Regions from separate parts of the Bradyrhizobium sp. 153 genome, predicted to be linked through region 1. Evidence: predicted binding sites of a transcription regulator. Region 1 holds the regulator's gene; each other region holds the start of a gene.
The links. Region 1 encodes LexA, which represses DNA repair genes until DNA is damaged. Its sites were predicted from a motif close to TGTTCNNNNTGTGTTCNG; they were not measured.
Positions count from the first base shown of each region.

Region 2: a site for LexA is predicted at 4,027-4,044, ahead of IVA91_RS24675 (YifB family Mg chelatase-like AAA ATPase). Genes of this name have one in related genera too.
Region 3: a site for LexA is predicted at 3,217-3,234, ahead of recA (recombinase RecA). Genes of this name have one in related genera too.
Region 4: a site for LexA is predicted at 3,182-3,199, ahead of IVA91_RS30960 (single-stranded DNA-binding protein). Genes of this name have one in related genera too.

Region 1 is NZ_JADPKH010000128.1:106,321-113,586, reverse strand. It holds gene IVA91_RS30655 (S41 family peptidase) at 1-576, opposite strand, end outside; gene IVA91_RS30650 (alpha-hydroxy acid oxidase) at 896-2,029, shown strand; gene IVA91_RS30645 (HAD-IA family hydrolase) at 2,046-2,669, shown strand; gene IVA91_RS30640 (hypothetical protein) at 2,831-3,037, shown strand; gene glp (gephyrin-like molybdotransferase Glp) at 3,259-4,470, shown strand; gene lexA (transcriptional repressor LexA) at 4,648-5,349, shown strand; gene IVA91_RS30625 (hypothetical protein) at 5,904-6,338, shown strand; gene IVA91_RS30620 (ComEC/Rec2 family competence protein) at 6,477-7,266, opposite strand, start outside.
Region 2 is NZ_JADPKH010000097.1:27,254-34,519, forward strand. It holds gene IVA91_RS24665 (ATP-binding protein) at 1-1,643, opposite strand, end outside; gene IVA91_RS24670 (hypothetical protein) at 1,854-2,321, opposite strand; gene IVA91_RS24675 (YifB family Mg chelatase-like AAA ATPase) at 2,430-3,968, opposite strand; gene IVA91_RS24680 (PilZ domain-containing protein) at 4,196-4,441, shown strand; gene IVA91_RS24685 (tetratricopeptide repeat protein) at 4,522-5,295, shown strand; gene IVA91_RS24690 (AAA family ATPase) at 5,376-6,665, opposite strand; gene IVA91_RS24695 (CpaD family pilus assembly protein) at 6,662-7,266, opposite strand, start outside.
Region 3 is NZ_JADPKH010000019.1:18,616-25,881, forward strand. It holds gene IVA91_RS04870 (hypothetical protein) at 291-584, shown strand; gene IVA91_RS04875 (hypothetical protein) at 691-945, shown strand; gene IVA91_RS04880 (hypothetical protein) at 942-1,187, opposite strand; gene IVA91_RS04885 (hypothetical protein) at 1,338-1,526, opposite strand; gene IVA91_RS04890 (DUF2798 domain-containing protein) at 1,733-1,990, shown strand; gene recA (recombinase RecA) at 3,326-4,414, shown strand; gene IVA91_RS04900 (hypothetical protein) at 5,132-5,500, shown strand; gene IVA91_RS04905 (hypothetical protein) at 5,504-6,502, shown strand; gene IVA91_RS04910 (hypothetical protein) at 6,568-7,266, shown strand, end outside.
Region 4 is NZ_JADPKH010000129.1:13,280-20,545, reverse strand. It holds gene uvrA (excinuclease ABC subunit UvrA) at 1-933, opposite strand, end outside; gene IVA91_RS30970 (outer membrane protein) at 1,220-1,888, opposite strand; gene IVA91_RS30965 (outer membrane beta-barrel protein) at 2,121-2,903, opposite strand; gene IVA91_RS30960 (single-stranded DNA-binding protein) at 3,353-3,841, shown strand; gene IVA91_RS36895 (hypothetical protein) at 3,981-4,103, shown strand; gene gyrA (DNA gyrase subunit A) at 4,198-6,927, shown strand; gene IVA91_RS30950 (KUP/HAK/KT family potassium transporter) at 7,057-7,266, opposite strand, start outside.

The sequences.
Region 1 (7,266 bases):
CGGGCGCACATGGATGATCTCGCGGGTGATCGCGACATCGAGCGGCGCGTCGGCACCCTTGCGCACGATGGTGAGCTTGGTCTTGGTGGCGACCGGCCCCTTCATCTTGTTGACGGCCTGCTCGAGCGTCATGCCCTGCACGGCCTCGCCGTCGATCTTGCTGATGAGGTCGCCGGACATGATGCCGGCCTTCGAGGCCGGCGTGTCGTCGATCGGCGAGACGACCTTGACGAGCCCATCCTCCATCGTGACCTCGATGCCGAGCCCGCCAAACTCGCCGGAGGTGGTCTCCTGCATCTCGGTCCAGGCCTTGGCATTCATGTAGCGCGAGTGCGGATCGAGCGAGGTCACCATGCCCGTGATCGCGCCTTCGATCAGCTTGGCACTGTCGGGCTTCTCGACATAGTTCGCCTTGACCCGCTCGAACACTGCGCCGAACAGATTGAGCTGGGAATAGGCATCGTCCGCGCTCGCCGCCGCCCGTGCCGCCCACACGCTGCCGTGGGGACTGGCTACCAGAAGGGTCAGACACACTCCCGTGAGCGCGCCCAGGGGGAACAGCAGGGTTTTCCGCATGGATAGGCTGGCCTTTTGCTTAGCGGTTCTGTTGAGGGCTTATCTCTCGGGCTTGGAAGCCGCCATGCAAATGGCGATCCAGGTCACCTCTCACAACACCATTCTGGTTTCTTCAAGGCCGCCTGGAAGGCCGGCGGCGGTACACCGGCGAAATCCCTTCGCCTCGGCTTAAGCTTTTGGCAACGTTCCGAAACCGCTTCGCGCAACGCGGCATCGGTCGGCCGCCCACGCCTCGCAGCTATGCGATTTTAGGATGGTTTTGGGGGGCCGGACACGCTAGGCGATGGCGACAAGACTTCAAATTCTCGGGAGGACACCAATGAATGACGCGCCCCGCATCCGGCCGGACAGGAACGTCGAACTCGGCGCCAGCAACGAGCCGTTCCAGAATCTACACGAGTTCATCCGGAAGGCGCGCGCCAATCTCAACCAGAATGCCTGGGACTACATCGTCGGCGCTGCCGAGACCGAGACCACGATGCGCCGCAACCGCATGGCGCTGGACGAGATCGCCTTCCGCCCGCGCGTGCTGCGCGACGTTCGCAAGGTCGACGGCTCCGTCGAGCAGCTCGGCCGCAGGATGCGGCTGCCGGTGGTGCTCGCCCCCGTCGGTGCCCTGGAGATCTTCGATCCCGATGGCGCGGCAAGCGTCGCGCGCGCCGCCGGCACCTTCGGTGCGGCGCACATGTTGAGCTCGGTGTCCGAGCCGGGGCTCGAGAAGACCGCCGAGGCCGCGCCCGACGCGCTGCGGCTCTATCAGCTCTATGTCCGCGGCGACGATGCCTTCGTCGCCGATGTCGTCAGCCGGAGCGAGAAGAACGGCTATGCCGCGTTCTGCCTGACTGTCGACACCGCCCATTACAGCCGTCGCGAACGTGACATCGCCAAGCGCTACGTTCGCGAAAGCCGCCTGCGCGCGACCGGCGGCGATTTCCAGAAGGGTCTGGAATGGCGGACGGTGAAGATGATCAAGGACAAGTTCAGGATCCCACTGATCCTGAAGGGAATCGCCACCGCCGAGGACGCTCAGATCGCGATCGATCACGGTGTCGAGTGGATCTACGTCTCCAACCATGGCGGCCGTCAGCTCGATCACGGCCGCGGCGCCATGCATGTGCTGCCTGAAATCGTCGAGGCGGTGAAGGGCCGCGCCAAGATCATGGTCGATGGCGGCTTCTGCCGCGGCACCGACATCGTCAAGGCGATCGCGGCCGGCGCCGACATCGTCGGCATCGGCCGGCTGCAATGCTGGGCGCTGGCGGCGGCCGGCGAAGCCGGCGTGATGCGAATGCTGGAATTGCTGGAGGACGAAGTGCTGCGCTGCCTCGGCCTCTTGGGTGCCACCTCGTTCGCCGAAATCGACAAATCCTGCCTGCATCAGGCGACCGCAACGAATGCGCCGAGCGTGTTCAGCGCGTTCCCGCTGTTCGACCACGAGCCCTACCGATACTGAAATGTGAAAGAACACGATGACCTCACTCTCCCCCGGCAGCGCCGATGCGCTCCTGTTCGATCTCGGCCGCGTGGTGCTCGATATCGATTTCTCCAAGGCGATCGCCTGCTGGGCGGGGCATGCCGGCTGCCAGCCCGAGGCCATCGTCGCGCGCTATGTGCGTGACGAGGCCTACCGGCTGCACGAGGTCGGCAAGATCGGCGACGAGGATTATTTCCAATCGCTGCGTTCATCGCTCGGGATCGGCATTTCCGACGCGCAGTTTCTGGAGGGATGGAACGCGATCTTCGCCGGCGAGATGCCTGAGATCGCCGAGCTCTTGCCGCGCGCGGCGAAGCAGATGCCGCTCTATGCCTTCTCCAACACCAATCGGCCGCATGTCGACTATTTTTCGAAGGAATATGCCGGCGTGCTCGGGCATTTCCGCGAGCTCTATCTGTCGTCCAGCATCGGCCTGCGCAAACCGGATGCGGAGGCGTTCGATCATGTCGTGGCGGCGATCGGCGTGCCAGCCAGCCGAATCGTCTTCTTCGACGACCTGGCCGAGAACGTCGAGGGGGCGCGAGCGCGTGGACTGACGGCGGTGCATGTCACCTCGCCCGGTGATGTCGGCAACGCCTTGCTAGCGTTGGGAATTTGACCACCGATGCCGAACAGGATCGGGGTCGGGTTTCGGGCACCCAAATCCGCTCGGGTATGGAACCAATTCACTTTGTACATTTTTGTACAGAGTTCCGGGAACGGAATACCTCCCTCCGGACTCTATGAGTCCGTTGGGACGTCTACATCGGACTTATTCTCGTGCTGGGCAAAGCCTACCTCACAAAGCAAGCCTCCTTGCTGCTCGAATTCGCCAAGACAACTTCGGATTCGCGCCTCTCCGCCAAGCTGATCAGCAAGGCCGCCGACCTAAAGTCGCAGGCCGATCCGCTGCCGGACAAGGATCAAAGCCCCAAAGCTCCGGACGTGACATCCAGCGTCAGTTCGGGCGAACAGACGCAGAGTTGATCCGATGCCGGCCGTGGCGCTCATCCTTCTCGTCCTCGCCATGGCTATCCTCGTACCGGTCTGTCTCGCCTTCCGGATCATGCCGTGACCGGTCTGAGCACGATTCTTCATGACGGAGATCACGCAGGATAAATCATCCTGTCGGCGCCTTTGCCTCGCGCCTGCACTCGGCTAGAACTTTCGCCGCCCATTGCCGATATGCTCAGCAGGAGTTTCCGCCCTTGGCCCTGATGCCGGTTTCTGACGCGCTTGCCGCGGTGCTGGCGGGTGCGGAGCCGCTGCCTGAAGCGATGGTTTCCCTCAACGAGGCCTATCATCGCGTGCTCGCACGCGATGTCCCGGCGCTGCGCACACAGCCGCCGGAAGCAATGTCGGCGATGGACGGCTACGCGGTGCGCGCGAGCGATGCAACAAAGCTCGATAGTACGCTCACCTTGATTGGCGAAGTGGCGGCGGGTCGTCCGTTCGCGGGAACGCTGGGCCCCGGCGAAGCCGTGCGGATCTTCACCGGCGGCGTCATTCCCAACGGTGCCGACGCGGTCGTGATCCAGGAGGACACGGTTGCGGACGGCAAGCGCATCACGATCAAGGAAGCCGCGATTGCCGGCCGCCACATCCGCCCCGCGGGCGTCGACTTCTCCGAAGGAGACGTGCTCCTGCGCAAGGGAACCCGTCTCACCGAGCGCGATCTCGCGCTCGCCGCCGCCATGAATCATCCGCAGCTTGCCGTCTGCCGCCGTCCGAAGGTCGCGATCCTCGCCACCGGCGACGAGCTGGTCATGCCGGGAACCACACCCGCTCACGGCCAGGTCGTCTATTCCAACGGCTATGCCCTGCACGCGCTCGCCCGCAGCGAGGGGGCCGATACCATCGACCTCGGCATTGCCGCCGATACGCTGGAGGCCACCACTGCCGGCATCCGCCGCGCCCGCGAGAGCGGCGCCGAGATCCTGGTCACGAGCGGCGGCGCGTCGGTCGGCGACCATGATCTGGTCCAGCAGGCGTTGAGGGACGAAGGCATCGCGATGGCGTTCTGGAAGATCGCGATGCGCCCGGGCAAGCCGATGATGCATGGGCGGCTCGGCGCGATGCGCGTGATCGGCCTGCCGGGCAATCCTGTGTCATCCTACGTGTGCGCCTTCCTGTTCCTGGTGCCGCTGATTCGCGCCTTGTCGGGACGATCCATGATTCATCACCGACAAGAACGCGCCGTGCTCGGCCGCGATGTGGATGCAAACGATATGCGCGCGGACTATCTGCGCGCACATCTGGAGACGCGCGACGATGGCACGTTGGTGGCCCTTCCCGTCAATCACCAGGATTCCTCGCTGCTTGCGAATCTCGCTGCAGCACAGGCACTTCTCGTCCGCGCACCGTTCGCTCCGAAGGCAGAAGCCGGCTCGCCTTGCGAGGTCCTGCGCCTGCCCGTCTGAACGCATCCACCACACGCGTTCCGCGAACTTTGTCCCGTTCACGGTAAATTAAGCAGTTGCGGAACACATATCGAACATATAGTGTCCGTTCATGATTTGTTTCGAGCATGTAGCGGTTCACCGCTCCAATTTAGCGTCTCGGAATCGAACGACATCAACCGGGGGACTTTGGTCGAGATGTTAACGCGCAAACAATACGAGCTTCTGCGGTTCATCAGCGAACGTCTGAAGGAAAGTGGCGTGCCGCCCTCCTTCGACGAGATGAAGGATGCGCTCGACCTGCGCTCGAAATCGGGCATCCATCGCCTGATCACCGCGCTCGAGGAGCGCGGCTTCATCCGCCGCCTGCCCAACCGCGCCCGCGCCATCGAGGTGATCAAGCTGCCCGAGCTCCAGGCCGCCGCCGGCAGCCGCCGCGGCTTCACGCCGAGCGTCATCGAGGGCAATCTCGGCAAGGTGCGCGCGAGCTCCAGTTCTTCCGCGGACGAAGGCGAGCGTCCCGTTGCGGTGCCCGTGATGGGTCGCATCGCGGCCGGCACGCCGATCGAAGCGTTGCAGACCCGCAGTCACACCATTAGCGTGCCGCCCGACATGCTCGGCTCGGGCGAACACTACGCACTCGAAGTGCGCGGCGATTCGATGGTCGAAGCCGGCATTCTCGATGGCGACATGGCGCTGATCCAGCGTAACGAGAGCGCCGATACCGGCGACATCGTGGTGGCCCTGATCGACGACGAGGAAGCGACGCTCAAGCGCTTTCGTCGCCGGGGGGCGTCGATCGCGCTCGAGCCCGCCAATGCCGCCTACGAGGTGCGCATCCTGCCGCCGAACCGGGTGAAGATTCAGGGCAAGCTGATCGGGCTGTACCGCAAGTACTGAGACGGGCCAGCGGTCATTCGATACCAATGATTCCGATTGGAGCGGACGATGGTCCGCTCCAGCTGGATAGTCTTTTGGTCTTGCGCAGATTATCCGGCCCCTCTCTCCGGCGCTCCATCCTCGGCATGCGGCTCCAAGCACGCATCGCTTGTGAAGAGATCGTGCGCAGGATCGCTTTAAGCGCCTTCGCAGCGTGCTGATCGCTTGCATCGGCCGCGCAAGCATTCGCAACTCAATTGCAGCACCATGCACGCAATCTGCGCACGTAGGGAGCGAGCTATTCCGCAACGCCTAAACTCCCATCAACCGACAGCCACGGCGAAGCTGGCCACATTCCCCCTCTCGGCGCCCGCAGGCCACGGGCGCTCGCATCCGCCGAATGCACTGAAGCGAGCTTTGTTCCTATGACTTCGGGAAAGATAATGTGATCGTGTCCGGCAACGCCAGCCGCAGATTTGCCCACAACCGAGCAGAGCGTTACGTGCTTCCACTCTGATAGAGGCTTGCGCCTCCGAAGGAGGCGCGGGTTGCTATCTTCGAATGAGGAGCACCCGATGTGTGACTACAGCCTGCATGCCGTTGCATCTCGCCCCGCCGAAGTCGGCGAGACGATCGTGTCGACAACGTTCCGCGGCACCTCAACGCGCGGCTTTGCTTCCGCGGCCGATCCGACCGTGGCCGTCTGCCTGCTGCCGGGAACGGAGCTCGCCTTCGCCGACAACGTCCGTTACGATAATCGCTGGATCTGGACGCGCACCATCAACTCCCGCGTCGGCAAGTTCGGCAAGATCGATCCGCACATACCCGACCGCCATCATGACGCGATCGAATTCCCCGACGGCAAATACGTGCTGGTGACGCAGCTCGTCGAAGGCCAGCGCGCAACCGTGCTGCAATTGCCGGTGACGCAGCCGGTCAGCGAGCGCGAGCACAAGCCGCAGATCGTTGCCGATAGCCGGTCGACGATCACGCGCCTGCCGATTGGCTGAGCCGTCCCCGCCCGCGGGGTCGGGCCAGGATTGAAATGCCATCGCCGGCCGAGGCCGGCGAGATGGTATAATTTGTGTGCTGCGGAGTCCGGTCGGACCCGGACCTACTCTTCGCATTTGTTTTTAATCGTCCGGCCCCTAATCGTCGACCTGCAAGTCGGTCTCCGCCGGCGTTGCATCCCGGTTGCGGGCCGCGGCCGTCCTCGGCACAAGGCTCCCATCGAAATCACCCTCGCCGGCGCCGGCCGGCAACCAGGGACGGCTTGTGCCTCTTGCTCTCACCGCCTGTATCGCAAAGCCGTCACCACGCTGCGTCAACGCCAGCGCGCCCTGGCTGGTGAGACGCTGCCGGTCGACCACCATCGCCGCGCAATCGGGCGGCGCGGGGCGCGTCGTGACCACCAGCGCGGCGCGACTGCAATCCTCAGCCAGCGCATCGATGCGCAGTGAAAGCGCGACCAGCCGACCGTCGGCAAGCGGCGTCACACAGCCGGACTCGTCGCACGACACGCCGTCAGCCAGCGAGCTACTCCCGGCATCGCGCGGATCGGCGTCGGCAGCTAACCACTCTTTGAGCAGAAAGCCATCCTTGCTCGCCCGGATCACATGCAACTGCCCGTCCCTGCCCCGCACCGCGACGCTGGCGCCGTCCCCGGCAATCAGGATGTCGGGCTGCCGCACCGACAGGCCCCACGCGATGGCGGCCAGCAGCACCAAGGCGCCAGACCAGCGCAAGGGCGTGCGCAACAGGCCCATCAAGATGATCCCGAGGCTTGCCGCGATCAGCGGCGCGGTGCCGAAGGCAGGGATCCGGCCGACTGCACCCGGCAGTGCCGCCACCCAGCGCGACACCGCGACCATCCAGTCGATGCCGATCCCCATCAGCCACCAGAACACGCTGTCAAGCCCAAAGGGAGCCGCGAGCAGT
Region 2 (7,266 bases), on a different contig from region 1:
AGGCGCTGCATCGCATGCGCCCGCGCGGTTTCGCCGAGATGGTCGGAAGCGGCGGGACCGATCGCGCGATCGACCAGCATGGCGTGCCATGAACGCTCCGGCAGCAGCGCTTGAGCCACGGCGGCGTCCGCCACCATGCAGGTCTGACCGCCCCAGCGCTCCAGGCGCCGTGCGATCAGCGACGCCTCGATGCCCTCGGCGACGAGGAGAATCGGCTTGCCGGCGAGTTCGGGGCAGGCGAATGCCGTCTGTCCGCTACCTGCTTGTGACGGGGCTAGCGGCACCGCGACCTCGAAGGTCGACCCCCTGCCCGGTTCGCTCTCGAGCGTGATCCGGCCGCCCATGCGCTTGACGATGCGCTCGCTGATGGACAGGCCGAGTCCGGTGCCGCCATAGGTGCGCGCGACGCGCTCGTCCGCCTGCTCGAACTCCCGGAAGATGCGCGATTGCGCTTCCGGCGCGATGCCGATGCCGGTGTCGCGGACCAGGAAGCTGATCTCGTTCGGCCGGATGCCGGGCTCGACGATCAGCGCGACGCCGCCGCTCGCGGTGAACTTGATGGCGTTGCCGGCGAGGTTGAGCAGCACCTGGCGCAGCCGCGCGGCGTCCCCCACCACCTCGAGCGGCAGGCGCTCGTCGATATAGGACGCGATCTCGAGAGTCTTGGCCTGCGCACGCGGCGCCAGAAGCTCGGTGATCTCCTCGACCAGCGTGGACAAGGCGAACGGACGCTGCTCGAGATCGAGCTTGCCGGCTTCGATCTTGGAATAATCGAGCAGCTCCTCGATCAGCGCCATCAGTGCTTCGCCCGAAGTTTTCACCGCCCTGGCGTAGGTCGTCTGCTCCGGCGTCAGCGTGGTGTCGAGCAAGAGGCTGCCCATGCCGATGATGCCGTTGAGGGGCGTGCGGATTTCGTGCGAGGCCATCGCGAGGAAACGCGACTTCGCGCGGTTGGCGGCATCGGCCTGATCGCGCGCGTCGGACAAAGCGCGCTCGGTCTCGGTGCGGTCGGTGACGTCGCGCCCGACGCTCTGCAATTCGGCGGGCTGGCCGGCATCGCGGCGCACATAGCCCTCGCGCCAGGCGATCCAGCGCGCACCGAGCGGGGTTGCGATTTTCTGGTCGTGAACGCGCGTGCCGCTGCTCTCGCGCGCGCTGTCGCCCTGCTCCAGCACGTCGAAGTCGAAGCGTGTGCCGACCAGCGCGCTCCGGGCCTGTCCGGCCAGCGCGCAATAGGCGTCATTGGCAAAGGTGATGCGGCCGCTCGTGTCGCGCAGCACGATCAGGTCGCCCTGCTGCTCGAACAGGCTGCGGGCGCGCTCTTCGGCTTCCTTGAGCTCCCAATTGCGGTCGATCAGCGCCTCGTTGTGGGCGGCGAGCGAACGCAGCCGCTTGTTGACGAAGCGCAGCCGCATGCTCAGCGTCGCAAGACCAAGGCACGCCAGCGCGAACAGGAAGCTCGCGCCGATCGCAAAGGCGTTGGGATCGTAGCCGGAATTCTCGGACCGGCTGCCGGAGACGAAGCCATAGGCGGCGCCGAACGTCGCCGAGAAGATCATGAAGGAGCGGAGCGCGAAGGCGATACGGGGATGCTGTCGCCTGAAGCGGCGCATGCGCACCTTGATCCGGAACGTCCGACCCATCGCCACCGACCCTTGTCCGAAACCCCGTGCCCGCCGTGTGCGACGATGTCGCGTCGACCTTGCGAACAGCTTGAGGCTTTGGCGCCGCCTCCAAACAGGGTTGACGAGGTGTTAACGCTTCAGAGCATGATCCGCAAAAGTGTGCAGCGATTTTCCAAAAAGGTCATGCGCAAACAAGAAGCTAAAGCGCGATCGTGATCTCACCGCGGTTTAGAGTGAGGCGGCCTGCAGGCGGCCATGGCCGCCGCGGGCGCCGACGATCAGCGCCGCGGCCTCGCGCTGCGAGAACGTCTTCGAGCGCACATAGATGCGGTAATCGGCCGGCCCTTCGGTGGAGAGATAGATTACCTGGCCGCCGTCGACGGGCTGCGCGGCGATTGAGACCAGGCGTGTCCACGGATTGCCCTGGCAGGATTCCGATTCCGAGCCGAGGCCGTCGTCGACCACCGCGAAGTCCGCAGCGTCCGCATTGTCGGTGACCTGGACCCGTACCGTGGCCTGCGCGGGATCATCGGTGAAGGCGACATGCACGCCGGCGGTCCAGAACAGGGAGGTGAGCTCGACCGAGGACTCGCCCAGGGCAATGCAGGGATGCGAGACCGATCCGATCTCGCCGCGGGCGAACACCGCCGCCGCCAACAGGGGAACAACCGAGGCCAGGATCTTGAAACGCAACATGACACTCTACTCGCCCGCCCCTCGGGAACTCGAGTTGGAAACACATGGGGCTTATGGTTTGCAGAGCGTAAAGGAAACTCGTTACCGCCGGGTTGATGCGCGTGTGCTTCACGCCATCTGCCGCACATCCTCCGCGAGTGCGCGGTAGGATAGCGCTTCGGCGAGGTGCAGCCGGCCGATCTTGTCCGCGTTGTCGAGATCGGCCAGTGTGCGCGCGACCCGCAGCACGCGGTGATAGCCGCGCGCCGACAGCCGCATGGTCTCCGCCGCGTCCCGCAATAGCTTGGCGCCTTGCGCATCCGGTTTTGCGATCTCTTCGAGGACCGAGGCCGGCGCCTCGGCATTGGTACGGACGTTCGGCAGGCCGGCATCCGCATAACGCGCAAGCTGGATGTCGCGTGCCGCCGCCACGCGCGCGGCGACTTCGGCGGAGCCTTCCGCCGGCGGCGGCAGAATCAAATCGGCCGCGGTCACCGCCGGCACCTCGATGCGCAGATCGATGCGATCCATCAACGGACCGGAGATGCGCGCCTGGTAGTCGCCGGTGCAGCGGTCGATGCGGCCGCGCTTGCAGGCATAGCCCGGCTCGAACGCGTTGCCGCAGCGGCACGGATTCATCGCGGCCACCAGCATGAAGCGGGCAGGGTAGGTGACGCGATGATTGGCGCGCGACACCGCGACCTCGCCGTTCTCCAGGGGCTGGCGCAGCGAATCCAGCACGCGCGGATCGAACTCCGGCAGCTCGTCGAGGAACAGCACACCCTGATGCGCCAGCGAGATCTCGCCGGGTTTGGCGCGCACGCCGCCACCGGTGAGCGCGGCCATGCTGGCGGAATGATGCGGCGAGCGGAACGGCCGCCGCGCGGTCAGCGCGCCGCCCTCGATCTCGCCGGCGACGGACGCGATCATCGAGACTTCGAGCAGTTCGCCGGGCGACAGCGGCGGCAGGATCGAGGGCAGGCGCGCCGCCAGCATCGATTTGCCGGCGCCGGGCGCGCCGATCATCAGCAGGTGATGTCCGCCCGCGGCTGCGATCTCCAGCGCCCGCTTGGCGCTCTCCTGGCCCTTGATATCGCGCAGGTCGAGGGACGAGGCGGCGGCCTCATGCACCTTCGGTGAGGGCCGCGACAGCACCTGCGTGCCCTTGAAATGGTTGGCGATCTGAATGAGTGATTGTGCGGCCATGATCTGGATGTCCGGGCTCGCCCAGGCCGCCTCCGAGCCGCAGGCTGCCGGGCAGATCAGGCCCTCCTCGCGCGCATTGGCGCCGATCGCGGCGGGCAGGACACCTGCGACCGGCGCGATCGATCCGTCGAGGCCGAGCTCGCCGAGAACTGTGAAGCCGGTCAGTGCATCGGGCGGGATCGCGCCGATCGCCGCCATCAGCCCGAGCGCGATCGGCAGGTCGTAATGGCTGCCCTCCTTGGGCAGGTCGGCCGGGGCCAGATTGACGATGATCCGCCGCGCCGGCAGCGCCAGCCCCGAGGCGATCAGAGCCGAACGGACCCGCTCGCGTGCCTCCGACACCGCCTTGTCCGGCAGGCCGACGATGGCGAAGGCCGGCAGCCCCGGGGCGACCTGCACCTGCACGTCGACCGCACGGGCCTCAATCCCCTCAAAGGCGACGGTAGAAACCCGCTGAACCATGCTCGAACCAGCCTGCCCTTTCGCGCAATTAGGGGTAGCAGAGCCTAGCGCCTTTCGCAAGAACAATACGGGAACATGCCCTAGGACCGAGAAAATCCTACCCGATCGTAAACGTGAAGCGGACACTACACCTCGAATGCGAGCGGCTCTCCTCAGCACATTCCAACGAATGTCCGCTACTCCTACCCTTGCGGGATGGGCCGTGGTCTAACGGGTGAAGAATTCAAATGCTTGCAAATCGCCGGAGAAGCGAACGTCGGGTATGCAGCCGGCTCGCCAAAATCCACTTTGGCGCGGGCTCGCTGCCGCGCGACTGCACGATCACGGATATCTCGGATGGCGGCGTGAAAGTGGTGGCGGAATTCCTGGAAGTGCCGCCGCAATTCACCATCATCTTCGCGCCCGATTATTCCCGCCAATGCCGCCTGCGCTGGCGCATCGGCTGCGAGTTCGGCGCGGAGTTCGTCGATTAGGCCTTAATGGCCGCGCCTCCTTAACGGGGCTTTAGCGTTAATGGGTAAGCATCTCTGATCAGTCGCCGAGTGATCAGAGTATGTCCAAGCGTCCGTCTCCCGCCTCTCCTTCGGCGAAATTCCTGCTTCCCGCGTTGATGGTGCTTGTCCTCGCCGGCTGCCAGACCAATGGCATCGAGGATGTCACCGGCGCGCTCGGCGTTAGATCTGAAGCCAGTGTGAAGGCCGACGCCAAGCCGGACATGGACACCTTGCGCGAACGCTATCGCGCCAAGCCCGGTGATCCCGGCGTTGTGCTCGCCTATGGCAAGGCGCTGCGCGAGAGCGGCCAGCGGGCGCAGGCGGTCGCGGTGATGGAGCAGGCCGTGCTCGGCCATCCCAGCAACAAGGCATTGCTCGCCGGCTATGGCCGCGCGCTCGCCGACAACGGCAATTTCCAGCAGGCCTTCGACGTCCTCGGCCGAGCGCATACGCCCGAGGATCCGGACTGGCGCATCCTGTCGGCGCAGGGCGCGGCGCTCGATCAGCTCGGCCGCAATGAGGAGGCGCAGCAATATTATGCGACCGCCTTGAAGATCGTGCCCGACGAGCCGCAGGTTTTGTCCAATCTCGGCCTGTCTTACATGCTCCAGAATAATCTGCCGCGGGCGGAGGAAACGATGCGCCGCGCGCATGAGCGCAATCCCGCCGATTCCCGCGTGCGCGCCAATCTCGCGCTGGTGCTGGGGCTGGAAGGAAAGCAAGCCGAGGCCGAGGCCATCGTGAAGGCCGACCTGCCGCCGGACCAGGCGGCGGCAAAGGTCACGGCGCTGCGGCAATTGCTGGCGAAGAAGCAGCAGCGGGCGGACAAATAGCTCGCGCCGTTTGGATTCTCGTTTTTGGCGCGCTTTCTTGACGCGAACCGGGATCCGTCGCTCGAAAACGCTTGCCGCCCCTACGACGCCTTGCGATGCGGGGCGGATCCGCGGCCCGACCTGCCCTTCAGCTTCTTCAGCAGCGGGCCGAGCAGCGAGCGCTTCGGCTTCTTCACCTCGCCGCGGCCGGCGAGGCGGTTGGCCATGTTCTGGAACAGAAGGGTGGTGCGGTGGCTCTTGGAGACCTCCGCGATCATCTGGCCGTTGTTGGCGGCGGTCGAGAACAGCTTCGAATCGAACGGGATCACCGCGAGCGGCTGGCTCTCCATGGTCTTGGCGAAAGCTTTGACCTCGATCTCCGCGCGCTTGTGCATGCCGACCTGGTTGAGACAATACAGCGGCGGCCGGTCGTTCGGGCGCGCCGCCTTGAGCACGCTCAGCATGTTCTTGGTGTTGCGCAAATTGGCGAGATCGGGCTCGGCCACGATCACGATGTCGTCGGCGTTGACCAGCGCCCGCCGCGTCCAGCCCGACCATTGGTGGGGTACGTCGAGCACGATGCAGGGCGTGGTCATGCGCAGCGTGTCGAACACCGCATCAAAAGCTTCGGCGCCGAAATCGTAGACGCGGTCGAGCGTCGCGGGGGCGGCCAGCAGGCTGAGGCGCTCGGTGCATTTGGCAAGCAGGCGCTCCATCAGCGCCGTGTCCGGCCGGTCCTGCGATAGCACCGCGTTGGCGATGCCCTGCAGCGGATCCTGATTGTAGTCGAGGCTCGCAGTACCGAAGGCGAGGTCGAGATCGATCACGACGGAATCGAGCGCGAGGTCGCGGGCGATGGTCCAGGCCACATTGTGCGCGACGGTGGACGCGCCGACGCCGCCCTTGGCGCCGACCACCGCGATGACGCGGCCGGTGATGATGGCTTCGGATGCCGAGAACAGGCTACAGATCGAGCGGACGACGTCGAGGGTTTCGACTGGCCCGACCACGTAGTCGTTGACGCCGCGGCGGACCAGCTCGCGATAGGGCGCGGTGTCGTTGGGATTGCCGATCACCACGACGCGGGTGCCGGGGTCGCAGACGCCGGCGAGGTCGTCGAGCCCCTCCAGGATGTCACGCGTGCCGTCGGATTCGATCACGATCACGTTCGGCGTCGGCATCGTTTCATAGACTTCGATTGCCGCAGCGAGACCACCGTCCCTGGCAGTGAGATGCGCCTTGGCGAGCCGCCGATCCTCCCCCGCCGCGGTCACCGCGGCGAGCGTCTGCTCGGTCTCGCAAAAAGCCTGCACCGAGATGCGAGGAACCGGTGCAATGTGTTCGTCGGGGTGCCGCGGATCGTCCGCTTCTTCGTCGTGGATGCCAGTCATTTGCCGGTGTCGCTGAGTTTGGCCTTGTCGGCCTCGGGATAGGAGGTCGCGGTCGTCGAGCCCTTGCGATAGCGGTCGAAGGCGATGTCGCGCCGTGCGGTGTAGGCGGGCGTCTCGGCGCGCGGCTGCTCGAGGTCGGCCGGATTGTCGATCATGGCCGCGAGGTTGCGCTGGCTGGCGCAGCCCAGATTGAAATACGGCCGGTTCTCATTGTAGCCGGGGTCGAGGATGTTCGGACCAACGTCTTCCGGCCACAACCCGCAGGGTCCGGCCACTGCGCTGAGTTTGGAATAGCTCAGCCGGATCGTCGGCAGGAGGCCGGGGTCTTCGGGACGATAGGGATGCTGGAGGATGGCGCGCGAGGGCACGTCGCCGGATGCGAGCACGGAACGGATTTCTCGATAAGTCGCCGCCGCGGCACGCGAATTCGCGGTGTCGACGGGCACGTCGACGACGACGGAGCCGGTGCCTTCGCGCATCCAGTCCCGGGCAATGCCTGCGACATCCGCGTGCTGCGCGGCCGAGAGGCCGCCGCGCGCCTTGCCGACGAAGATCACGATCGAGCGCCTACCCTCCTGCACCGCGATCGGGTGGCGCTGGC
Region 3 (7,266 bases), on a different contig from region 1:
CGGCCGCGTCGGCTTGAAAATGCCCGACTTTGCCCGATATGATGGCCTTGCTTGGGTACGGGTGGATGATGTTGCGTCGATGTGTCCTGGTCTTTTGTCTGGCCGCGCTCGGCCTTGCGCTGAACGGCTGCACCAGATGCGGCCCGATCTGGGACGACTGGCTGCATGCGCCGAAATCGTGCAGATCGGACCGGATCTAGCGGCTATGCGGCCCTGAGCTTGCGGTCGGCCGCCACAAGGACGACAAGGCGCGGGCGATCCGCGCTTCGTGGATGATCAAGGAGTGAATGATGAAGCTTTTCCGTTTGGCCGCGGTGCTGGCCGTGCTGGCGGGACCGGCCTATGCGCAAATGCCCAATCTCAATTTGCTGCAGGATGGTCCGAGCAAGAGCCCCGAGGAGAAGGCCGCGGAAGCCGAACGTGAAAAGGCCTACAAGGAGACACTGAAGAAGATTCCGGACTCCAAGGCCTCCAACGATCCCTGGGGCGGCATGCGCTCCGATCCGCCGAAGCAGTCGGCGGCGCCGAAGGCCTCGGCCGCGACCAGTGCGCCGAAGAAGAAATCCGGCACGGCTGCCAATTGACCTTCCGCCGGTCGGAGGCGGTAGACGCCTCCGGCCGGGGACTCCTCTTTGCCCCACAGGCCTCCTACATCTCGCAAGAGCGTATTTGCGTAGAGGAGGGCGGCACATGGCCGATCGTCCGCGGGATCTCGCCGAACGGATGGCGCGCCGGCGCAAGATGGGCGGCAAGCCAGACCACGCGACCGGCGACGGCTATCTGCGCGAGACCTTCACGCTGCCGCGCGCAGCGGCACGGGCGAGGGCGGAGGCCTTCTTCGCCCGCTACCCCAAGGCGGGCTATATGAGCGCAGTCGAGAGCTGGCGCGAATTGCCCGGCGGCGACATCGAATTCACCATGCGGCGGCTGCCCAGCGCGGATTAGGGTCTCACCTTTTCGAGCGTTTCTGCGACGATGCGGATTCGGAATACGGGCTCCTTGGCCTCGTCCAGCAGCTCCATGTGCCATTCGGAATTTTCCTGGAGCTTGCGGGCGATCCCGGCGGCCATGTCGGCGCAGACGCTGGTCATCTCCTTCCAGGCCGAATCGCGATCGGCAAATTCGCTCGCCTGGTCCGCGCAGCCGGAATAACGGCCGTTCCGGATTCGAAAGAAGTAGAGCGGCATGGCTGGCACCGATCACGCGTGACGGCCCAACCCCCAAGGCCACGGGCGCGCAGTGCAATCCCAAACCCCGATCAGATCAATTCCGGGCGGCTACGGGATATGCCCCTCGCGAGGCGCCGCACCCGCCGCTGATCTCACTGGCGGTCTTGCTCAGGCCGTCTTGCGCTCGATCGCCTTCAGCTCGCGGTCGATGCGCGGCTGCACCCGGCGAATCGCCAACAGGTCGATCTTCGTCTCGGTTCGGCCGGTCTTGATCTGCTCGCCGATGCGGAATCGCCAGTGCCAGATTCCGGGAATTGCCGTCCTGGCGACGGTGAATTCGACACCCCTGTGATTCATGGTCACCTCCCACGATTCACTTTCCATGCCTGCAGCATGTTGGGCGCCATCATATTCCGGGGACAAGCAAAATCTGCCGGTAAACCCATCGTGGCCTCGCGCGCGGGAAGGGAACTCTGTTCATGGTCGGAGAACCACGGAGTCCACCGCGCCGGCGGCATGTGCCTTGCTTGGCCTCATGACGGCACGCAAACCATGGGCGCCTCATGCTCGGCATTCCCCGCCGCTACTCCCATTTCGTCTTCGGTATCATCCAGTCCGGATTGACCTCGCTGATCGCGGCCGGCATCGCGAGCCTTCCCGCGGGGAGCGCGATGGTCTTCCTCGGGCACTGGATGGTGTCGTGGCTGATCGCATGGGCCGCGATGCTGCCGATCGTGCTGCTGGCTGCGCCCGCGATCCGCGCCGTCTCGCTGCGGCTGACGCGCGAGGAGAAGGACCTGCGAACCGGCCGGCAGGCATGAAAAAACCCCGCCTGGGGAGAGCCAAGCGGGGAGGAAGTTATTGGAGGCTGAGGTGCTGGGCTGCAACACCATAGCCAAGCGACCCTAGCCGGTTCGGCTTACGACAGCCTGACAGGGCCAAATCGAGGCCGGTCGGTAATCGCCTTCGCCCATGGGCCGCAAACAGAAAACCCCGCTCGAGGGAGCGGGGTCGTCGGCCGGGTATGGAGGCCCAGTGTTGGTCCACCGAGCACGACGAGAATAGGCGATCAGGCTGACACGCGCCTGACGGGTGTCAGTGAAAGTCGCGGTCGCGAGGCCGCAGACTGGCCCCGCGCCTGTCCCAATTTCGACATCCGGCCGCACAACTGGCGACACACGGGTCGGCAAGATTCCACACCGTCCGGCGCGCCATGGGGGAACGTGGCACGGCGGCAACGGGGTGGCATCATGGATAACGTAGAGCGGTCATTCGCCGCCGCGACGGCGGCTGGCTTCGTCGTGCTGGTGATCAGCCTCGTGCTGCTGGCGGTGCTGTAAGGCAGCGCAAGCGCAGGTGCGGGGAGCGACCGGGGTCCGTATCGTCGCGGTTTGCCGATGATGAACCGGCGCTTTGTCCTTCAAAAATGGAAAAACAACCCCATGCACAGTAGGCCGTGGGATGATTTCGTCATTCCATCAATGACTTACATGAGGTATTTCGATACCTTAATCGAGCGAGAAGCGCATCCCGACGCGCGATGTTGGTCCCTTCGGGTTCACGGTAGCCGTGCGCAGCGGGCCCTGGCGAGCGCTAGTGGAGCTTGATCTCGTCCAGGGGCAGCCGCAGCTCGGCGGCGCGCTCGTCGCGGTCCTTCTTGCGGAACGCGTTCTCCTTGCGCTCGAACTTGATCATCTCCTCCTGCGCGGCCTTCAGGAGTGGATTGCGCCTGATGGCGTCGCGGTGTGTGTCTTCAGTATGGGCAGAGGCTCCGGAGGTGCAGTCTCGTCCCGAAGAAGACCACAGAAACCGCGAAAAGGTTCGGTGCCTCAGGATTAAGGATTTGTGACGGCCAGAGATCCTGGAAGGGCAGATTAGGACAGGAATACGAACGGTAGTTGCCCGGAATCCACTTGGCATTGTGATACCGGTACGGTGGCTCCCGCCGGGGCTGGCATTTCATCCCGAAACGAGATTGCAACCGGCAAAGGGGTCGCTGAAAGGCGGCCCCTTTTCGATTCAGGAGAGTGAATTAGGGACTCTTGCAAAGAACATATTGCGAACCTAGAACAAATGGGGTACATTGCTTTTATTGCCGGCCCGCCTCTCAATCGTTTGTCCCCCTAGCGAATCCTCGCCATAAGGAGCACGACCCAATGTCCGCCACTGCCCTGCGTATCGTCGAAGGATCTTCCATGGACAAGAGTAAAGCCCTGGCTGCCGCGCTCTCCCAGATCGAGCGCCAGTTCGGCAAGGGCTCGGTGATGAAGCTCGGCAAGAACGACCGGTCCATGGACATCGAGGCGGTGTCATCGGGCTCGCTCGGGCTCGATATCGCGCTCGGCATCGGCGGCCTGCCGAAGGGGCGCATCGTCGAGATCTACGGGCCGGAATCCTCGGGCAAAACCACGCTGGCGCTGCATACGGTGGCGGAAGCGCAGAAGAAGGGCGGCATCTGTGCCTTCATCGACGCCGAGCACGCGCTCGACCCGGTCTATGCCCGCAAGCTGGGCGTCAACATCGACGAGCTCCTGATCTCGCAGCCCGACACCGGCGAGCAGGCGCTGGAGATCTGCGACACTTTGGTGCGCTCCGGCGCGGTCGACGTGTTGGTGATCGATTCGGTCGCAGCGCTGGTGCCGAAGGCCGAGCTCGAGGGCGAAATGGGCGATGCGCTGCCGGGTTTGCAGGCCCGCCTGATGAGCCAAGCGCTGCGCAAGCTCACGGCCTCCATCAACAAGTCCAATACCATGGTGATCTTCATCAACCAGATCCGCATGAAGATCGGTGTGATGTACGGTTCGCCCGAGACCACGACCGGGGGCAACGCGCTGAAGTTCTACGCCTCCGTCCGCCTCGACATCCGCCGCATCGGCGCTATCAAGGAGCGCGACGAAGTCGTCGGCAATACCACCCGCGTCAAGGTGGTGAAGAACAAGCTGGCGCCGCCGTTCAAGCAGGTCGAGTTCGACATCATGTACGGCGAGGGCGTCTCCAAGATGGGCGAGATCCTCGATCTCGGCGTCAAGGCCGGCATCGTCGAAAAGTCCGGCGCCTGGTTCTCCTATGACAGCCAGCGCCTCGGCCAGGGCCGCGAGAACGCCAAGGCGTTCCTGAAGGCCAATCCCGACATCACCGCCAAGATCGAGACCTCGATCCGCCAGAACTCCGGCCTGATCGCCGAGCAGATTCTCGCCGGCACCCCCGAGCGCGACGCCGACGGCGAGGAGCCGACGGAGGAGTAAGACTTACCGCGAAGAATTTTCGCGAGGAGCGGGCGCTGAGGACGTTGAGTTGCCGACGTCGTCAGCGCCCGTTTCGTTTTGTGTTGTCGTGATCGGGTAGTGTGATGAAGCGTCTGATCCTGACCAGTTCGTCGGGCTTTGCTCTCGCCAGATCGAGGCTGGCCGAATTCGTCATAATGTTCTCGTTTCGCTTTCAGTGGGGACCCGTGCCTCCACCTGAAATGCGTGCGGCCTATTTTGCGGCACGTTCGGAGACTCTTGGGCCGGGTGATCACTGGTCGGACTGGGGCATCCATTGGCCTCGCGCCATGAGTCGTCGCAAAAATCTATCGCTTGTCGATTTCTGCGAACCTTACGATGTGATCGAACTCTGGTTCGATCCAAATCCCGAAGATCAGTTGCAACTTATTTGGTTGCTCGATCACCTCAGATCTCATTCCTGGCCGGCGCAAAAACTCAAAATGCGCCTTGTGGCGGACGATCTAATCGGGATGAGAGGCGATAACCTGGGAAAGTCTGCGTCGCATATTCCCGCCTTTAATGTCACTGCCAGGGAATTCGGGACTGCCGAGGCGGCGTGGCGGGCCTATTGCGAACCGGCACCGGAAAGCTGCGTCAATCTCCTCCGCAGCGACCTCAGTGCATTACCGATGCTGAGGCCGGCTTTGCTCAATGCCAGAATTGCCGTCACCCTCGACAGGGCTTGGTGCGACGGAGATGCGATTTCTGGAGCTTCTTTCCAGAGGGTTTGGGAACACGAATTCGTTGTTTCATCTGCGCTCGCATCGGCGCACGTTCGTGTTCGGAGAGACCGAGCTGGGTTGGTTGCTCGAGGGGCTGGCGCTCGGCCCCAATCCCGCAGTGGCCGGTTTGGGCGAGGAACTGCGCACAATCGACCTTAAGAATTTGAGGGCTCGGCATGAAGTCTATCTGCGCAGCCGCCTTTCGCTGACCGAATTCGGTAAAGCTGTCCTGGCACATCAGGATGATTTCAGCCGCCACAATCCGATCGATCGCTGGTGGGGCGGCACGCATCTGACCAACGACCGGCTGTGGCGGTACGGCCCTGGTTTGACGAGGCCCTGAGGCATGACGCGGCTCATTGTGACAACCGACTCGTCCACTGCCGGCGGGATACAACGCGCCGGTGTCGCCGATCTTGTCATTGCGATCGAGCATCGGCTGGTCTGGGGACCGCTGCCGTCGGATGCCGAACTCGAGGCGTTCTTTGCGCCACGCACAACGCAGCCGCATGGCCTCCATTGGCTGGACGACACACCATCCTGGCGTCTTGAAGAATCGGGGATGACGGGGCGTGGATTGATCGAGCTGATGGCCGAATGCGAATCGGTCGAATTATGGCCAGGACCTGAGCCGAATGCGCAATTGATTTTGCTGTGGCTGCTTGACCGTTGCGGCGGTGAGAGAGCGGCAGTCTCCAAGCTCGCGATACGTCACCTCGACATTGCCCTGGGGGGTATCGACCCGGAGCGGTTTGCGAAGCTAAACCCGCCGGCTGCTAGGCCCACGGCAGATCACCTCGCACTGGCTGGGCGTGCGTGGCAGGCCTATCGCGCCCTGACGCCGCAGGCCTGGTTCGATCTGCTCAAGGCCGATTTGAGCTTGCTGCCGCAGTTCGAGCCTTGCGCGGTTGACCTGCTCGAAGAGCTTCCGAACGTCACAACCGGTCTTGGAGCGACGGAAACACGAATTCTGGAATTGATCGCGCCCGGCGGCGTGCTGCCCTTTGACGTCTTTCCAGGCCATCAGAAGCCCAACGAGCGTCGCGTCTTCGACTACTGGGAAGTGGGCGCGCTGCTCGATGGACTGGCGCGATGTCCGGTGCCGGCTGTGTCCGGGCTGGACGAGGGGCCATTCTCGCTTGACATGCATGACGATGTTCTCCGTCACGCACGATACAAGCAATCCCGCTTGTCGCTTACAGATCTGGGAAAGGCGGTGCTGGCAGGCAAGGAGGATTTCTACCGCCATAATCCGGTTCCCCGCTGGTGGGGTGGAACGCTTCTCACCAGCGAACGGCTCTGGCGCTGGGATCGCGAAATCCGGTTGTTGATTGCGCCTGACTAACGCGTGCGTATCGCTCAGTGTGCTCCCGTATTGCGCATCAATTTTGAGAGGCGATCTTGTCTCATATGATCCTGACGACGAACGATGGAGCAGCCGCCGTGCTTGGCCGCTCTAACCTGGCGAACATCGCCCTCGGCTTTTCCCTTCGCTTCGTCTGGGGCCAATTGCCGTCCGAAGAGGAGCTCGCGGTGGGGCTGGAGGCACGTTCCGCGAAGCATTCCAGAAGAGGCGATCATTGGCTCGACGGGGTGGGACGAGATCGGCTGATGGGCTTCGGTTCGCCGGATATTGGTTTCTTCCAGCTCTGCGAGAAATTCGACTCCATTGAAATATGGGCCGACCCACGGCCGAACGATCAGCTCGTGCTCGTCTGGTTGCTCGACCTGCTTCGTCCCTACAAGGAAATCACGACCAAGCTGAGCCTCGTGCATACGGACGACATCATCGCGAACTATGCTCCGCCGTCGGTCGCAAAATGGAAGCTGCCGGCCTTCAAGGTGGCCGAGAACCATGTGACGACCGCGAGTCGCGCCTGGCAAGCCTATCGGGCTGACACGCCGCAACCCTGTTTCGATCTGCTGATGACGGACCTGATGATCCTGCCCAGACTTCGATCGGCACTGATAGCAATGCTTGAAGAGCTTCCGGACAGCGTCACGGGACTCGCTGCCAGCGAAACGGATTTGCTGGATTTTGTGAACGATGGCCACACCGACCCGAGGCTCGTCTGCGACGCGAGGTGGCTTCGCGATGTGCTCGAAGAA
Region 4 (7,266 bases), on a different contig from region 1:
GGCGCCGTAGGGATTGTTGAAGGAAAAGAGTCTCGGCTCGACCTCGGGGATGGTGAAGCCGGAGACCGGGCAGGCGAATTTTTCCGAGAACAGGATGCGCTCGGGCCCGCTCTTGTCGTGGATCTTCGCGGTCTTTTTTTTCTCTTCCGCGGGTGCGGCCGCCGGCGCGTCGGCGAATTCGACGACGGCAAGGCCTTCGGCGAGCTTCAGCGCGGTCTCAAAGCTCTCGGCGAGGCGCTGGCCGATGTCGGCGCGCACCACGATCCGGTCGACCACGACGTCGATGTCGTGCGGGAATTTCTTGTCGAGCGTCGGCGCCTCCGCCAGCTCGTAGAAGGTGCCGTCGATCTTGACGCGCTGAAAACCCTTCTTGAGCCATTCGGCGAGCTCTTTGCGGTACTCGCCCTTGCGGCCGCGCACGACCGGAGCGAGCAGATAGAGGCGCGTGCCTTCCGGCAACGCCAGCACGCGGTCGACCATCTGCGAGACGGTCTGGCTCTCGATCGGCAGGCCGGTGGCCGGCGAATAGGGCACGCCGACCCGCGCCCAGAGCAGGCGCATGTAGTCGTAGATCTCAGTGACGGTGCCGACCGTGGAGCGCGGATTCTTCGAGGTCGTCTTCTGCTCGATCGAGATCGCCGGCGATAGCCCGTCGATCTGATCGACGTCGGGCTTCTGCATCATCTCGAGGAATTGGCGCGCATAGGCCGACAGCGATTCGACGTAGCGGCGCTGGCCTTCGGCGTAGATGGTGTCGAAGGCGAGTGAGGATTTGCCGGAGCCCGACAGCCCCGTGAACACCACCAGCTTGTCGCGGGGAATCTCGACGTCGATGTTCTTGAGGTTGTGCTCGCGCGCGCCACGGATCGTAATCGCGCGCAGGCTTGAGCCCGCGTTCTGTTGTTGGCGCTTGGCCTTGATCACTTCGTCCATCCCGCTGGTCCTCAAGGAATCCCAAAGACGCGCGATCGCGCCAATGTAAAAGGCGCGCTTCGCCCGGAACCGGGATCGGCGCCGATGGGTATGTCAGCGAACGTAGGAAGAACGCGAGCGGATTTCCAGTGGCACGTGCGAATCGTCAACGGATTGTTGGCGGGCTGGCGGCATCTGGCAGCAGCAGGCGCGAGCGGAACTGCGCGGAACGACCCGTAAAACAAAAAGGCCGGCGCGAGGCCGGCCTTTCGTGACGATGTGACGTCGATAGTGATCAGTACTCAGCTCAGTACTTGGCGACCACCGGGCCCCCGAAGTGATAGTTCACGCCGACCTGCACGGTGTGGAAGTTGATCGTGCCGGAGGCCAGCGGAGCGCCAAGGTTAGAGAAGTAGTTCTCGCTGCCGAGGCTGCGATAGAGGTACTCGCCCTTGACCGACCACTGCGGAGCGAAGAAAGCTTCGACGCCCGCACCGACGGTCCAGCCGGAATGCCACTTGCTGTCGGAGACGCTCACGCCGAGGGCGCTGACGGTGATCTTGTTGTCGATCCAGGCGTAGCCGCCGGTGCCGTAGAACAGGACGTTGTTGACGGCCCAGCCGATTCGGCCGCGCACGGTGCCGAGCGCATCGGTCTTGGAGGCGACAGTGATGCCAAGAGCGGTCGCCGAAGCGCTCACGTCAGCCCAGGCGCCATCCGCCTCGATGCCGAACACGACGTTGCCGGTCTGCCAGTTGTAGCCGGCGGTGCCACCGACGAAGCCACCCTGCATCCGCGGGTCGGACGCGTTTTCCCAAGCGCCGCCGCCGACGACGCCGAGGTAGAAGCCGGTCCAGTTGTAGACAGCGGCCGGAGCGATCGGGGCCTTGGTATAGGGGCGCGCTGCGAGGTCAGCGGCTGAAGCCGGAGCAGCGAGAGCGAACAAACAGGCCGAAGCCAACAAAACCTTTTTCATTTTCAACTAATCCCAGTCCCAGTTTCTGTTGTCGCCTTCCATGCCGAAGGCAGCGGACTCAACGGCCCAACTAATGCCGTGCTTACACCACTAAAGCCGCAAGTTGTGTCTCCGAAAAGCCACAACAGTTACAAAACGTCTCGATCACTGACTTATCCGACCGTCCGCTTTGGATAAAACGAAAAAGGCCGGCACGAGGCCGGCCTTTAATCCTTGAACGAAATCAGAGCGATCAGTACCTCGCGACCAGCGGGCCGCCAAAGCGGTAATTCAGCCGGACGAGACCGATGTCGACATCTTGGCCAATTCGGTCGCTCCCGAACACAACGCCCGCCGGCGTGGTAAAGCCGATCGTGCGGTGGCCGAGGAAAATGTGGTCGTATTCGACGCCGACCGACCAGTTTGGTGCGAATCCGAATTCCAGACCGGCCCCCACCGTACCACCCCAGCGGGTTTCACGTGCCGATGCCAGCAGCGTGCCAGCGCCCGGAGTGCCTGCGGCGGCATAGACGTCGTACTTGTCCCCGACCACAGCGGCGCCGCCCTTCACATAGAACAGCACATTGTTCCAGGCATAGCCGACCTGGCCAGTGATCAGGCCAAAACTGTCGATGCGAGAGCGGTTACGATCACCGGTGACCAAAGCGGTGCCAGGGAACAGGGTGCTCACGTTGTCGCCGGAAAAGTCAGCCCAGTTGCCCTGGCCCTCGAAGCCGAACACCCAATTGGTCGACTGCCAGCGATAGCCAATCTGGCCACCGACCGTGCCGCCCGTCGCGTTGTGGCAGCCTTCGCCAACCAGAGTGCCGGTAACAGGCGTCACGAAATCCCAGCACTTGTGGCTCGAACCACCGCCGCCGTTGATACCGATGTAGAAGCCGCTCCAGTCGTAGATCGCGGCAACGGCAGGAGCCGGAGCCTTGGTGTATGGGCGCGCAGCGAGATCTGCCGCGCTTGCGGGAGCCGAGAGGCCCAGCGCCATTGCACCGATTGCACTAAACAGAATCTTATTCATTGCAGTCTCCCCAGTTTCGACCGCTTCTCGAACTCCCCGAAGCGGCTAATTAAGGCGCGACGCCCATATGAACTAATTCCGAGGCAACCCTAGCCTACGAAACCGGCAAAGTCCGTCTCCGAAATGCCACACTCGCGGACCGATTGAGCCAAGCGCAACTTGATGAATGTTAAGCGGTTTCCGCCTTTCGCGGGAACCCAAAAAAGTTCCATCGAGCGGCTGCCTTCATCACCACCATCGCGGCCCGAAGGGCCCGATGTCCGCCTCGGATTGTCACAAAGAACAAATCTGGAACGAAGCCAATGGCGGTGCTATATGTGGGGATAACCCGAGGGGTGATGGGCTGAGCGGCGCCCGCAAGCGTATAGGGTCGCCTCAACGGGCGGCGGAGGAACGCACAGAGCGGACTCGGCCTTTGAAATTCAGTGGCATTGGAGTGGAGAGCGGCGATGGCGGGAAGCGTCAACAAGGTCATTCTGGTTGGAAATCTCGGCAAGGATCCCGAAATCCGCCGCACCCAGGACGGGCGACCGATTGCCAATTTGAGCATCGCCACCTCTGAGACCTGGCGCGACAAGAACACCGGCGAGCGCAAGGAAAAGACCGAATGGCATCGCGTCGTGATCTTCAATGAAGGGCTGTGCAAGGTCGCCGAGCAGTACCTGAAGAAGGGCGCCAAGGTTTACATCGAGGGCGCGCTCCAGACCCGCAAATGGACCGACCAGAGCGGCGTCGAGAAGTACTCGACCGAAGTCGTGCTCCAGGGCTTCAACTCGACCCTGACGATGCTCGACGGTCGCGGCGGAGGCAGTGGCAGCTTCAGCGACGAACCCAGCGGCGACTTCGGCTCGTCCGGTCCCGTAAGCAGCGCGCCTCGCCGTCCCGTTGCCGCTGGCGGTGCCCGCAACAGCGACATGGACGACGATATCCCGTTCTGAGAACACGGATCACGCGGCCGAGGCGCATTGCCCGATCGGGCTCCGCCTGGTGTGTCGTGTCAGCAATTCCTGTTCATCGGCGGGGTGGGCTCGGATTTTCCGGGCCCGCTTCATGTTTGACGTGAGCTTGGATTGCGCCATGGCAAATATTCTGAAAGGGCACTCGCAGCGCGATCTTCAGGCGATGGAGGCCATTTCGGAAGGCCGATTTCGCGCCTCTCGGGAGCAGGGCTCTGAAGGGCTTAAGTTGTTGGAAAAATAGGCGGAAAAATCGCTTGCCCTGACCTTCGCGAGGGTAGTTATCGCGGCCCCGATGCGCTATATGATTCCCAGATAAAACCTCACCGGATTTCCCCTTGGCTGACGACGATAACAAGCCCGGCAACCAGCCGGCGCAACCCTCGGACATTCGCCCCGTCTCCATCCTCGACGAGATGAAGAAGTCCTACCTCGATTACGCCATGAGCGTGATCGTGTCGCGCGCGCTGCCCGACGCGCGCGACGGCCTGAAGCCGGTGCATCGCCGCATCCTGTTCTCGATGAACGAGGAAGGCTATACGCCGGACAAGAAGCACAAGAAGTCGGCCGGTATCGTCGGCGACGTCATGGGCCAATACCATCCGCATGGTGACCAGGCGATCTACGACGCGCTGGTGCGCATGGCGCAGCCTTTTTCGATGCGCGAATTGCTGGTGGACGGGCAGGGCAATTTCGGCTCGGTCGACGGCGATCCGCCAGCGGCGATGCGCTACACCGAGTCGCGCCTAACCAAGATCGCGCTGAAGCTGCTCGACGACATCGACAACGAGACCGTCGACTTTCAGGACAATTACGACGGCTCGAGCAAAGAACCGGTGGTTCTGCCGGCACGGTTCCCTAACCTGCTGGTCAACGGCGCCGGCGGCATCGCCGTCGGCATGGCCACCAACATTCCGCCGCACAATCTCGGCGAGGTCATCGACGCCTGCCTAGCGTTGATCGACAATCCTTCGCTGACCATCGACGAGCTCAACAACATCATCCCGGGCCCGGACTTTCCGACCGGCGGCATCATTCTCGGCCGCCAGGGCATCCGCAGCGCCTACCATCTCGGCCGTGGCTCCATCGTGATGCGTGGCAAGGTCGCCTTCGAGACGATCCGGAAGGAGCGCGAGGCGATCGTCATCACCGAGATCCCGTATCAGGTGAATAAGGCGACGATGGTCGAGCGCATCGCCGAGCTCTACAAGGAAAAGAAGATCGAGGGCATCTCCGACCTGCGCGACGAGTCCGACCGCGATGGCTACCGCGTCGTCGTCGAGCTCAAGCGTGATGCCATGCCCGACGTGGTGCTGAATCAGCTCTACAAGTTCACGCCGCTCCAGACCAGCTTCGGCGTCAACGCCGTCGCGCTCGATTCCGGCCGTCCGCAGACGATGAACCTGAAGGACATGCTGACGATCTTCGTCGGCTTCCGGGAGCAGGTCGTCACGCGCCGGACCAAGTACAAGCTGCGCAAGGCGCGCGAGCGCGCGCATGAGCAGGTCGGCCTCGCCATCGCGGTCGCCAACATCGACGAGATCATCAAGGTGATCCGCACCTCGCCGACGCCAGCGGCTGCGCGCGACACCCTGATGACGCGGGACTGGCCGGCGCGCGACGTCGAGGACATCATTACGCTGATCGACGATCCGCGCCACCGCATCAACGAGGACGGCACCATCCGCCTGTCGCTGGATCAGGCCAAGGCCATTCTGGAATTGCGTCTGGCGCGGCTCACTGCGCTTGGCCGCGACGAGATCGGCGACGAGCTGTCAAAACTCGCCGGCGAGATCGGCGACTATCTCGAGATCCTGCGCTCGCGCGCCCGTATCCTCGACATCATCAGGACCGAGCTCGCCGAGGTGAAGGCCGAGTTCGCCACGCCGCGCCGCACCGTGATCATGGAGCAGGAAGGCGAGGTCGAGGACGAGGACCTGATCCAGCGCGAGGACATGGTCGTCACCGTCTCCCACGCCGGCTACGTCAAGCGCGTGCCGCTGTCGGCCTACCGGGCGCAGCGCCGCGGCGGCAAGGGCCGTGCCGGCATGCAGACCCGCGACGAGGATTTCGTCAGCCGCCTGTTCGTCGCCTCTACGCACACGCCGGTGCTGTTCTTCTCCTCACGCGGCCAGGTCTACAAGGAAAAGGTCTGGCGCCTGCCGATGGCTGCGCCGAACGCGCGCGGCAAGGCGCTGATCAACATCCTGCCATTGGAGCAGGGCGAGCGCATCACCACCATTATGCCGCTGCCCGAGGATGAATCGACCTGGGGCAATCTCGACGTGATGTTCGCCACCACAGGCGGCAACGTGCGGCGCAACAAGCTGTCCGACTTCGTCGATGTCCGCCGCTCCGGCATCATCGCCATGAAGCTCGACGACAACGAGGCGATCGTCGACGTGCAGATCTGCACTGAGCGCGACGACGTGCTGCTGACCGCCGCTGGCGGCCAGTGCATCCGTTTTCCCGTCACCGATGTGCGCGTGTTCACCGGGCGCACCTCGATGGGCGTGCGCGGTATTGCGCTTGGTGAGGGCGACAAGGTGATTTCGCTGGCGATCCTGCGCCATGTCGAGACCACATCGGACGAGCGCTCGGCGTACCTGAAGATGCGCCGTGCGGTCGCCGGCGAAGCCGCGACTGAGGAGACCGCCGCGGACGGAGAGGCCGAGGAGACCTCCGGCAGCTTCCAGCTTGCCCAGGAGCGTTACGCCGAGATGTCGGCGCAGGAGCAGGTCGTGCTCACCGTCTCCGTCAATGGCTATGGCAAGCGCACCTCGTCCTACGAGTACCGCACCACGGGACGCGGCGGCAAAGGCATCGTCGCCATGAGCGTCAACAACCGCAACGGCAACTTGGTTGCGTCCTTCCCCGTGGAGGATGCCGATCAGATCATGCTGGTCACCGACAAGGGCCAACTGATCCGCTGCCCGGTCGAAGGCATCCGTATCGCCGGCCGCTCGACCCAGGGCGTGATCGTGTTCGACACCGCCGAGGACGAGCACGTCGTCTCGGTCGAGCACATCACGGAAGAGGCGGAGAGCAACGGCGCGAATGGGGAGTAACGTGTAGCGCAGATGGAGCAGGAAGTCGGTGCCAAGCGCCGGCCAAAGGCACAATCCGGGACCGCATGTTGCCGAACGTTCGGAATCGCGGATTACGCTTGCACTCCATCCGGACTGCGCATTTGCGCGCTAAATCTCCAGCTCGGTCCCGAACTCCACCACCTGCTTGGTCGGCACGCCGAAGAACGCGGCCGAGCGTTCGGCATTGCGCTGGAGGAAAGCGAACACGCTTTCGCGCCAGACCCACATGCCCGGCACGTCCTCGCGCGGGATGATGGTCTCGCGGCCGACATAGTAGGTGACGTCGGAGAGATCGATGCCGGGCAGCTTGCCGAGGCG